One region of the Sphaerisporangium sp. NPDC051011 genome, then DNA from elsewhere that is predicted to be linked to it. Evidence: predicted binding sites of a transcription regulator. Region 1 holds the regulator's gene; the other holds the start of a gene.
What was found. Region 1 encodes LexA, which represses DNA repair genes until DNA is damaged. Its sites were predicted from a motif close to TCGAACANNTGTTCGA; they were not measured.
Positions count from the first base shown of each region.

Region 2: a site for LexA is predicted at 2,012-2,027, ahead of AB0H21_RS31535 (DUF6504 family protein). Genes of this name have one in related genera too.

Region 1 covers NZ_JBFAGG010000001.1:879,967-885,689, reverse strand. Annotated here, with positions in the region: gene AB0H21_RS03845 (hypothetical protein) at 1-837, opposite strand, end outside; gene leuS (leucine--tRNA ligase) at 1,397-3,859, shown strand; gene lexA (transcriptional repressor LexA) at 4,106-4,819, opposite strand; gene nrdR (transcriptional regulator NrdR) at 5,479-5,723, shown strand, end outside.
Region 2 covers NZ_JBFAGG010000016.1:88,557-94,279, forward strand. Annotated here, with positions in the region: gene dnaE (DNA polymerase III subunit alpha) at 1-1,681, opposite strand, end outside; gene AB0H21_RS31535 (DUF6504 family protein) at 1,681-1,947, opposite strand; gene AB0H21_RS31540 (ABC transporter substrate-binding protein) at 2,227-3,396, shown strand; gene AB0H21_RS31545 (ABC transporter permease) at 3,418-4,314, shown strand; gene AB0H21_RS31550 (ABC transporter permease subunit) at 4,302-5,174, shown strand; gene AB0H21_RS31555 (ABC transporter ATP-binding protein) at 5,171-5,723, shown strand, end outside.

The DNA.
Region 1 (5,723 bases):
CTTGGTGCTCGCCTGCGTCCGCGAGGGCGACGCCTTCGCCGTGCTCCGGCCCGCGTCCCCCGAGGGGTTCGCCGCGGCGCCGGCGTCGCCGGAGGCCGAGCTGAGCGGGCCGGCGAGGAACGCCCACACCAGGGCCAGGACCAGGGCGACCACCACGGAGGCGACCAGCGCGAGCAGCCACACGCGCCTGCCGCCCTCGCCGTCGTCGGAGTCCTCTTCCATGGCGTCGTAGTTCTCGCCGAAGACCGTGTTCCACAGCTCCTGCTGGCGCTCGGGCGGCGGGGTCTTCGGGCCGCTGATCTGCCCGGCGGTGACGAACGGCTTGTACGGGTCGATGGGCGCCTGCGGGGGAGCCGGGGGACGCTGGTGCTGCCCCTGCTGGTGCCCCTGAGGCTGCTGTGCTTCCGGGTGCTGCCCCTGAGGCTGGTGCCCTTGAGGCTGCTGTCCCTGAGGGGGCCAGGCGGGCGCGGGCTTGTGTCCGGGGGCCTGCTGCCAGAGGGTCGGGTGCGCGGGGGCCGGGTGCGCGGGACCCTGCGGGCCGTCGTTCGGCCGGCCCGGAGCCGCCTGCAGGTCCGAGACGCGCATGGTGGTCTCGGTGCCGGCCGGTACGTAGGACGCGGCCTGCGGCCGGGATCCGCCGGGCGGCTCGTACCCCTGGGGCCCCGTGGACAGGGCCTCGTAGGTCTGGGGACCGGTCGGGCGGGCCTCGTATCCCTGAGCGCCGGTGGGCCGGGGCTCGTAGGTCTGAGGGCCGGTCGGGCGGGACTCGTACGCCTGTGGCCCCGTGGGCCGGGGGTCGAAGACCGAAGGGGAGGGCGGCGGCGGGGGTGGTGGCATGTCGGGCCACGCGGGAGGGTTCTCAGGCCACGCCGGGGGGTGCGTAGGCCGGCTGGTCTGCTCAGGAGCCATTGCTGGCGAACCTCCCGACATCATGCCCGGATTGGGGGTGCTGGGCATGATCTCATGTGAAGCGGGGGTCTTCGCAGGAGAATGCGAGAAAGCCTCCGGCAGCCGGAGCCCGGTCGGATCGGTCGGCGGATCCTGCATCGGCAGGCCCTCTTGGGGGAATTGCGGGCCGCGCTCCCGCTCGAACGAGTTCACCACGGCGAAAAGGGTAAACTAAAGGGACATATGAGGTCACAACGGATCTATCATCGTTGGGTCGCTGTGTGACTGTTTCCTGCGGGGTTCCCCCTGAGTCGGCGGGGGTGCCGCACAAACGGTAGGAAGACAGATTGTCGGCTGCGCTACCCTTGAGCTATGCGTGGCGGGACCTTGCTTCTTGGCGGGCCGCGTCGGCCGAGCTGAGACCGGTCGCCGCGGCTGCCCCTCGTGGACACGGGGGGTTTTTTATTGGTCGAGCCATCCACGCCGAGTCAACCGAGGGACATGGGCCGTGAGTGACGAGCAGTACGATCCGCAGGCGCTGCAGGCGAAGTGGCAGTCGCGGTGGGAGGAACTGGACCCCTACCGGGCAGGTGAGGACGCCGCCGACGAGCGTTCCCGCAAATACCTGCTCGACATGTTCCCCTACCCCTCGGGCGACCTGCACATGGGCCACGGCGAGGTCTTCGCCCTGGCCGACGTCGTCGCCCGCTACTGGATCCAGCGCGGCTACAACGTCCTGCACCCCATCGGCTGGGACTCCTTCGGCCTGCCCGCCGAGAACGCCGCGATCAAGCGCAACGCCCACCCCGCCGAGTGGACGTACGCCAACATCGAGACCCAGGCCACCTCGTTCCGGCGGTACGGCATCTCCTTCGACTGGTCCCGCCGCCTGCACACCAGCGACCCCGAGTACTACCGCTGGAACCAGTGGCTGTTCAACCGCTTCTACGAGCGCGGCCTGGCCTACCGCAAGGGCGGCCTGGTCAACTGGTGCCCCAAGGACCAGACCGTTCTGGCCAACGAGCAGGTCGTCGCCGGGCGCTGCGAGCGCTGCGGCACCGAGGTCGTGCGCCGCGAGCTGACCCAGTGGTACTTCCGCATCACCGACTACGCCGACCGCCTGCTGGACGACATGGCCCAGCTGGAGGGCGGCTGGCCGGAGCGCGTGCTGACCATGCAGCGCAACTGGATCGGCCGCTCTGAGGGCGCCGACGTCCGGTTCCGCGTCGAGGGCCGCGACGAGCCCGTCACCGTCTACACCACCCGCCCCGACACGCTGTACGGCGCGACGTTCTTCGTCGTCGCCGCCGACGCGCCGCTGGCCGAAGAGGTCTGCGCGCCCGAGCAGCTGCCGGCGCTGGAGGCCTACCGCGCCGAGGTCGCCAAGCTGAGCGACATCGAGCGCCTGGCCACCGACAAGGAGAAGACCGGCGTCTTCCTGGGGACGTACGCCGTCAACCCGGTCAACGGCGAGCGCATCCCGGTCTGGGCGGCCGACTATGTCCTGTCCGACTACGGCCACGGCGCGATCATGGCCGTCCCCGCTCACGACCAGCGCGACCTGGACTTCGCGCTGAAGTTCGAGCTGCCCGTGCAGGTCGTCGTCCATACCGGACTGGCCGACCCGGGCGAGACCGGCGTCGCGACCCCCGGCGAGGGCACGCTGGTCAACTCCGGCCCGCTGGACGGCCTGTCCAAGGTCGAGGCCATCGCCCGCATCACCGAGATCCTGCGCGAGCGCGAGACCGGCGACGCGGCCGTCAACTACCGCCTGCGCGACTGGCTGCTGTCGCGCCAGCGGTTCTGGGGCACCCCGATCCCGATCATCCACTGCCCCGACTGCGGCGAGGTCCCCGTCCCGGACGACCAGCTGCCGGTCACGCTGCCCGACCTGCGCGGCGAGGCGCTGGCCCCGAAGGGCGTCTCCCCGCTGGCCGGCGCCACCGACTGGGTCAACGTCGAGTGCCCGAAGTGCGCGGGCCCCGCCCAGCGCGACACCGACACGATGGACACCTTCGTCGACTCCTCGTGGTACTTCCTGCGGTACTGCTCGCCCCGCTTCGAGGACGGCCCGTTCGACGTCGAGCGGGTGCGGCGCTGGGGGCCGATCGACCAGTACGTCGGCGGCGTCGAGCACGCCGTGCTGCACCTGCTGTACTCGCGGTTCTTCACCAAGGTCCTGCACGACATGGGCATGGTCGACTTCACCGAGCCGTTCCTGCGCCTGCTGAACCAGGGCCAGGTGATCAACCAGGGCAAGGCGATGTCCAAGTCCCTGGGCAACGGCGTCGACCTGGGCGAGCAGATCGACAGCTTCGGCGTGGACGCCGTCCGCCTGACCATGGTGTTCGCCGGCCCGCCCGAGGACGACATCGACTGGGCCGACCTGTCGGCGGCCGCCTCGCAGAAGTTCCTGGCCCGGGCCTTCCGCGTCATGGCCGAGGCGGGCGCCGCCTCCGCGCCCGGCGTGGACGCCGTCACCGGCGACCTGGAGCTGCGCAAGGTCACGCACAGGACGATCGACGAGGTCACCCGCCTGATCGAGTCCCACCGCTTCAACGTCGCCGTGGCCCGCATGATGGAGCTGACCTCCGCCGCGCGCAAGGCCATCGACTCCGGTCCCGGCGCCGCCGATCCGGCCGTGCGCGAGGCCGCCGAGGCCCTGGCGGTCATGCTGTCGCTGGTCGCGCCGTACTGCGCCGAGGGAGGCTGGGAGCGCCTCGGGCACGGCCCCACGGTGGCGCACGGCGGGTGGCCGGCGGCCGACCCGGCGCTGCTGGTGCAGGAGTCGGTCACGTGCGTCGTGCAGGTCGCGGGCAAGGTGAGGGACCGGCTGGAGGTCTCGCCGTCGATCTCGGCGGACGAGCTGGAGGCGCTGGCCCTGGGGTCGGAGAAGGTGCGGGCCTACCTGTCCGGTGACCCCCGCAAGGTCATCGTGCGGGCGCCCAAGCTGGTCAACATCGTCCCCTGAGCGGATCGGACGTCATCGGCGAACCGTCCGGGCTATCGGACGGTCCTGGGACGGGACGGTCTGAGCCGCCACGGCTTCCTGGCGCGAAACGAGCTGAACCCGCCTGAGCGGTCACCTCTGGGTGACGCTCAGGCGGGTTCGTGACGCGGCGGCCGGGGAGCGCGCGGGTCGCCGGGAGCGGGACACGGCGGCATGCGGTGGCCGGCTCCTCGAAGGCCCTGGTGCGGAGCGTGCCGGAAGGCAGGGTCAGAGCTTGCGGAGGACCGCCGTTACCTTGCCGAGCACGGTGGCCTCGTCGCCCGGGATCGGGTCGTAGTTCGGGTTGTGGGGCACCAGCCAGATGTGGCCGTCCTTGCGCTTGAACGTCTTGACGGTGGCCTCGCCGTCGATCATGGCGGCGACGATGTCGCCGTTGTCGGCCACCGGCTGCTGGCGCACGACCACCCAGTCGCCGTCGGCGATGGCGGCGTCGATCATCGAGTCGCCGGCGACCTGGAGCAGGAACAGCGTGCCCTCGCCCACGAGCTGCCTGGGCAGCGCGTAGACGTCCTCGACGCGCTCCTCGGCCAGGATCGGGCCACCGGCGGCGATGCGGCCCACCAGCGGCACGAACGCGGCCGTCGGGCGGTTCACCAGCGGCTCCTCCTCGCCCGGGCCGACCGGGTCGACCCACAGCGCGGGCTCGCCCGGCAGACGGACCTCCAGCGCCCGCGGCCGGTGCGGGTCGCGGCGAAGATAGCCCTTGCGCTGCAACGCGGTGAGCTGGTGGGAAACGCTCGACGTGCTGGTGAGCTGGACCGCCTCGCCGATCTCGCGCATCGACGGGGGATAGCCGCGCTGCTGCACGGAATCGCGGATCACTTCAAGGATCTTGCGTTGCCGCGGGGTGAGGCCCAGGGAGTCACGCCTGCGCACCGCAAGGTCGGTGACGACCGTGCCCGTCTCTTCCTGCTCGCTCATGTTCAACTCCTCATCGCCGGGCGCCCGTGGGACGCTCCGCCACGTCACGCCATGCCCGCCCGGCCGGCTCCCCGTCCGTATTCCCGACGTCGCACACAGCGACAATATCGCCGTTGAAGATCGTCATCAAACAACTGTTCGAGAGATTACGAACTCTGTGGCCGGCCGACGCACGACATCGTACGGGAGTTCGATCGATATCGTGTTCGACTTTCGTGATCTTATGCCCGCGAGGCCGGAAAGTCGATCAGGTGAGCGATCTCGCGCGCGAGATCCGTCCGGAGGCCCGCGTCCGGCCGCCGACTCTGGGCTGGGGCGCGACACGCCGGGGCGCGGCCGTTCGCCCTGATCGGCGGCCGGTTTCCGGTCGGGCGGCTCGCCAACTTGCGTTCATGGGTGCGTCACTCCTACGGTTGGACCACAACATCTAGTACTTACACCGTTGTCGGTCACCCATAGGTTGTGTTTCCGTCGGCGTACTGCGGGCATCCGCAGTGCGTGCGCGAGCCTATTCCGGTTAATCCGGAAAGGGCTCGCGAGCGTGGGGCGAATACGGAAACCTGGGGCGGACTTTCCCCGAGCTCGACCCTCGGACCTCCCCATTCGCGGGGCCGTCGACCGGGTAACTAGTGGGAAACGCGAGAAAAGAGAGGCGACACGTGCATTGTCCTTTCTGTCGCCACCCGGATACCCGGGTGATCGACAGCCGGTCGACCGAGGACGGCGCGGCGATCCGGCGGCGCCGCACGTGTCCCGAATGCGGGCGCAGGTTCACCACCCAGGAGACGGTGTTGCTGATGGTGAGCAAACGCAGCGGCGTGACCGAGGCGTTCTCACGGGACAAGGTGATCGCCGGCGTCCGCCGCGCCTGCCAGGGGCGCCCCGTCAGCGAGGACTCGCTGGC
Region 2 (5,723 bases), on a different contig from region 1:
GCTTCAGCAGCCCGGCCTCCTCGACGTCGTCCTTGTCGAACTGGCTCATCGGGAACTCCAGCAGGCTGCGCTCGACGGGGGTGCGGTCGCGCAGCCCGGAGTTGCCGACGAGCACGCCGCACGGATGCAGGGCGATGTGCCGGGGCAGCCCGTCCAGCTTCTCGGCGAGCTCGAACATCGTGCCCAGGGCGTGGGCGCCGAGGCCGCTGTCGCGCAGTTCGGGCAGGTCGGACAGGGCCGCGCGGATCTGCTTGGCCCGGATGTGCGGGAACGCCTTGGCGATGACGTCGATCTCGTGGGGCGGCAGGCCCATGGCGGCTCCGACGTCGCGGATCGCGCTGCGGGCGCGGTAGGTCTCCATCATGGAGACGCAGGCCACGCGGCTTTCGCCGTACCGCTGGAGGATCGCGCGGTAGCAGTCGAGGCGGCGCGCGGACTCGACGTCCACGTCGATGTCGGGCAGGCCCTCGCGGCCCTCGGACAGGAAGCGCTCCATCAGCAGGCCGTGGTCGAGGGGGTTCACCTCGCCGATGCGGATGAGGTAGTTGACCAGGCTGCCGGCGCCCGAGCCGCGGATCGCGCAGCGCACGCCCATCGCGCGGATCATGTCCGTTATGTCAGAAACAACAATGAAATATCCGGACAACTGCTTGTGCTCGATGACGCGCAGCTCGTCCTCCAGCCGCTCACGCGCCTCGCTGGACCGTTCCAGCCCCCGGGCCGCCAGGCCGTCCTCGCACCGGCGGCGCAGCAGCGGGACCGGATCGCCGTCGACCTCCGGCAGGTGAAGCCGCTCGCGCCCGCCGCGCAGCGCGAGCACTTCCAGCGGGTCCAGCACGCACCGCCCGGCGGCCTCCCGTGTGCGGGCGAGCAGCCGCGTCGCCCGTCCCCGGTCGCCGCCGCAGACGCGCAGGGCCACGTGCCACATCTCCTTGCCGCTCTTGAGGTAGGCGTGCGAGGCGGAATGCTCCAGGTGGCGCGGGTGCAGGGGGACGAGCTTGCGCGCGGCGTCCAGCACGTCGCCTACCCGGTAGTCCCCCGGCTCCAGGTGGCGGACGGCGTTGGTCAGCACGGACGGCACACCCGCCGACTCGGCCAGAGCGAGCATGCGCGCGGCCGTGCTCGCGTCCCGGTGGCCGAACTGGTCGACGACCTCGACCACGACGTCGGGGACGACGGCCCGCCAGGCGGCGAGCAGCGCGCGGGCGTGCTCGTCCCGGCGCGCGGCCACCGCCCGGCCGACGTCGGAGCGGGGGCCGAGCATGACCAGCAGCTCCCCGGCATGCTGTCCGACCAGCTCGCGGGTCACCCGGGGCTCGCCCCGCTCCCCCGCGTGGTGGGCGGCGGTGGTGAGCCGGCACAGGTGCGCCCACCCGCCGGACCTGGCCAGGACGGTGATCCGGTCGCCGTCGTCGCCGTGCCGGTCGCTGTGCCTGTCGCTGTGCCTGTCGCCGTGCAGTCCGCCGCCGGGCTCGCCGAGAGCGAGGTCGACGCCGACGACGGGCGCGATCCCGGCCCCGGCGCACGCCTGGACGTGCTTGACCGCGCCGTACATGCCGTCGCGGTCGGTCAGCGCGAGGACGTCCATCTCGTGCTCGGCGGCGCGCACGGCCAGAGCGGCCGGGAACGCCGACCCGTACCGCAGGGAGTAGGCGGACGCGACGTGGAGGTGGGGGAACATCAGTCCCACGCCCTGAGCATCAGCCAGCCGCCGCTGGCGGTGTCGAAGCGCAGCTCATAGGTGCCGACGTCCTTGCCGGGGCTCGCCTCCACCCGCCAGAACCGGCGCTCACCGGGGTCGGCCTCGGAGATCTTCCACCACTCGCGGGAGGTCACCCAGTGGTCGAGGGTGCGGCGGACGACGTAGAGACGGTCACGCCAGACGAAACGGGCGGGCTCGCCGTCGCGCGTCCACACCTCGATGGGATCGCCGTAGATTCTGCTCAATGGCGCTTCTTCTCCCTGGGCCTCTGGAACTTGGAGCACCCGGGGGAAGACGGGTGGTGCTACTTCGAACATACGTTCCCAGAGTCCCGAGGGCAAATCAGCACACCCCGGAAAGACCTCACCACCAGGCCACTGTCCTGGCGCCTCGATCGTGAAAAGGTGCGATCGGATACGTCACCGCCTGTTCACACAAAGACACCCACGCGTAGGAGAGTAGACGCGAGCCGTTGTCCCGGCCCCCCTATCTTCTTCCCACAACCTCCGAAAGTGGGAGCAAGAGTGCACTCATCACGAGCGCGTATCGCCGGCCTCGCCGCCGTCCTTACCGTCGCCACTTCTTTCGCCGCGGCCTGCGGCTCCGCGCCCACCACAGGCGCCGAGACCGGAGCCTCCACCTCGGCCGGCGGCAACTCCGCCGCGACCGCGACCTCCGCGGCCGACCTCGGCGGCTTCGACAAGCTCGTCGAGGCGGCCAAGAAGGAAGGCCAGCTCAACGTCATCGCCCTGCCGCCGGACTGGGCGAACTACGGGGAGATCATCAAGGCGTTCGGCGACAAGTACGGCATCAAGATCAACAGCGAGAACCCCGACGGTTCCAGCTCCGACGAGATCAACGCCGTCAAGACCCGCAAGGGCCAGGACCGCGCCCCCGACGTGCTCGACGTCGGCACGGCGTTCGCGCTCAGCGGCAGCCAGGAAGGCCTCTACGCGCCGTACAAGGTGCAGACCTGGGACAAGATCCCCGAGGGCCAAAAGGACGCCGCGGGGACCTGGTACAACGACTACGGAGGCTACGTCTCCATCGGCTGCGACGCCAAGCGCATCAAGACCTGCCCGGAGACCTTCGCCGACCTGCTCAAGCCCGAGTACAAGGGCAAGGTCGCGATGAACGGCAACCCGACCAAGTCGGGCTCGGCGTTCGCCGGCGTGTACGCCGCCGCGCTCGCCAACGGCGGCTCCTTCGACGACATCCAGCCCGGCCTCGACTTCTTCAAGAAGCTCAAGGCGGCCGGCAACTACAACCCCGTCGAGTCGACCCCGGCGACCGTGCAGAACGGCGAGACCTCGATCAGCATCGACTGGGACTACCTCAACGCCGGCTACACCGACCAGTTCGCCGCCAAGGGCGTCGACTGGAAGGTCACCGTCCCCTCCGACGGCAAGTACGCCAACTTCTACGCCCAGGCGATCAACAAGTGGGCCCCGCACCCGGCCGCCGCGCGGCTGTGGGAGGAGTTCATCTACAGCCCCGAGGGCCAGAACCTCTACCTGAAGGGGTACGCGCGCGCCGTCCTGCTGCCCGCGATGCAGACCGACGGCACCGCCGACGCGGCGCTGGTCGAGAAGCTCCCCAAGGTCGACGGAACGCCCACCTTCCCGACCCCCGATCAGGTCACCAAGGCCAAGGAAGTCCTGGCCTCCGGCTGGGGCGCCGCGGTCTCCGGCTGACGGCCCGGCACTCCCTCCCACATGGTTGAGACGACCTCGACGGCCCCCGCCCCCCTCCCCCTGAAGAAGCGGGGCGGGGGCGGCGGCAGGGCCACGGCCCGCTCCGCCGGCTGGACCGGGGCGCTGCCCCTGCTGGTGTTCGTCGGCCTGGCCTTCGGCATCCCCGCGGCCGCCCTGCTCGGCGGGGCGCTCACTGCGGGCGGCTCCCTCAGCGTGGCCAACCTCACCGAGTCGCTCCAGGGCGCGTACCTCACGGCGATGCTCAGCAGCGTGAAGCTGTCCGTGCTCGTCGCGGTCGCCGGAGCCGTGCTCGGCACCTTCCTCGCCCAGGCCGTGGTCACCTCGCGGTTCCGCGCCCTGCGCGAGGCCGTGCTGACGGCCTCGGGCGTGCTCGCCAACTTCGGCGGCGTGCCGCTGGCCTTCGCCTGGATCGCGACGCTCGGCAACTCCGGTGTGCTCACCACGCGCCTCGGCCTCGGCGACCTGGGCTGGAACCTGTACAGCTTCTGGGGCCTGGCCCTGGTGTACCTGTACTTCTCGGTGCCGCTGATGGTGCTGGTCATCGTCCCCGCCCTGGACGGGCTGCGGCCGCAGTGGCGCGAGGCGGCGCAGAACAACGGCGCCACCGCTTGGCAGTTCTGGCGCTACATCGGCATCCCGGTGCTCACCCCGACCCTGCTCGGCGGGGTGGTCCTGCTGTTCGGCGGCGCCTTCGCCGCCTACGCGACCGCCGCCGCCATGGTCGGCACGGTCGTCCCGCTGGTGACGCTGCAGATCGCCGACGCGCTGGGCGGCAACGTGCTGATCGGCCATGAGAACGTCGCCCTGGCTCTCAGCCTGGACATGGTCGTGATCGCCGGCATCGTCATGGCGATCTACCTTCCGCTTCAGCGCAGGAGCGCGCGATGGCTGCGCTGACCCCGGCCGCCCTCCCCGACGTCGAGGCGCCCGCCCGGCGCCCGCGCGGCGGCGGTTCCCGGCGCGCGAGCATCTGGCGGGGCGTCGTCCTCGTCGTCGCCGCGCTGTACTTCGTGACGCCGCTGCTCGCGTCCTTCGTGTTCACCGTGAACGACCCCGTGGCGGGCTTCACCCTCGACGCCTACGGGGAGATCTTCACCGCCGAGGGCTTCGCGCAGAGCCTGCTGCTCTCGCTCGGGCTGGCGGTGGCGACGATCGTCCTCGTGCTGGTGCTCACGCTGCCCGCCATGCTGGCCGTGCGGCTCAGCGTGCCCCGGCTGCGGCCGGTGCTCGAAGTGCTGTGCACGCTGCCGCTGGTCGTCCCGCCGATCACGTTCGTCGCCGGGATCAGCACGGTGCTGAGCTGGGGACCCGACTACCTGGCGGCCACGCCGTTCTACCAGACGATCTTCGCGATCCAGAACCCCACGTTCCCGGTCGTGCTGGTCATCGCCTACGCCGTGCTGGCGCTGCCGTTCGTCTACCGGGCGCTGGACGCGGGGCTCGGCGCGATGGACGTCCGCACGCTGGTAGAGGCCGCGCGCAACTGCGGCGCGTCCTGGCCGGTCGTGCTGCTGCGGGTCATCGTCCCCAACCTCAAGTCCGGCCTCGCCAGCGCGTCCTTCCTCACCCTCGCCCTCGTGCTCGGCGAGTACACGATCGCGCGACTGCTGGGCTTCCAGCCGTTCTCGGTGTGGATCGTCACGGTCTCCGGCGCGAACCCCCAGCTGTCGGTCGCGGTGTCCATCTTCAGCCTGCTGCTCACGTGGCTGCTGCTGCTCGTCCTCTCAACCGCGGGAACCAGAAGGAGTCGATCGTGAACGGGGCTCAGGTGGAGTTCCGGGGGCTGCGCCGTACCTTCGGCACCACCGTCGCCCTCGACGGCCTGGATCTGACGGTCGCGCCGGGCGAGCTGATCGCCCTGCTCGGGCCGTCCGGGTGCGGCAAGACGACCGCGCTGCGCTGCGTCGCGGGCTTCGAGACCCCCGACCAGGGAGCCGTGCTCGTCGACGGCGAGGACATCACGCGCGTCCCGGCCAACCGCCGCGACGCGGGCATGGTCTTCCAGTCCTACAGCCTGTTCCCCAACCTGAACGCCCGCGACAACGTGGCGTTCGGGATGCGGGTGCGCAAGGTGCCCGCGGCCAAGCGGCACGCCCGCGCGGCCGAACTGCTGGAGCTGGTCGGCCTGCCCTCGCAGGGCGACCGCTACCCGCACCAGCTCTCCGGCGGCCAGCAGCAGCGCGTCGCGCTCGCCCGGGCGCTGGCGCTGGAGCCCCGGGTGCTGCTGCTGGACGAGCCGCTGTCCGCGCTGGACGCCAAGGTGCGGGTCACGCTGCGCGAGGAGATCCGGCGGCTGCAGCTCTCGC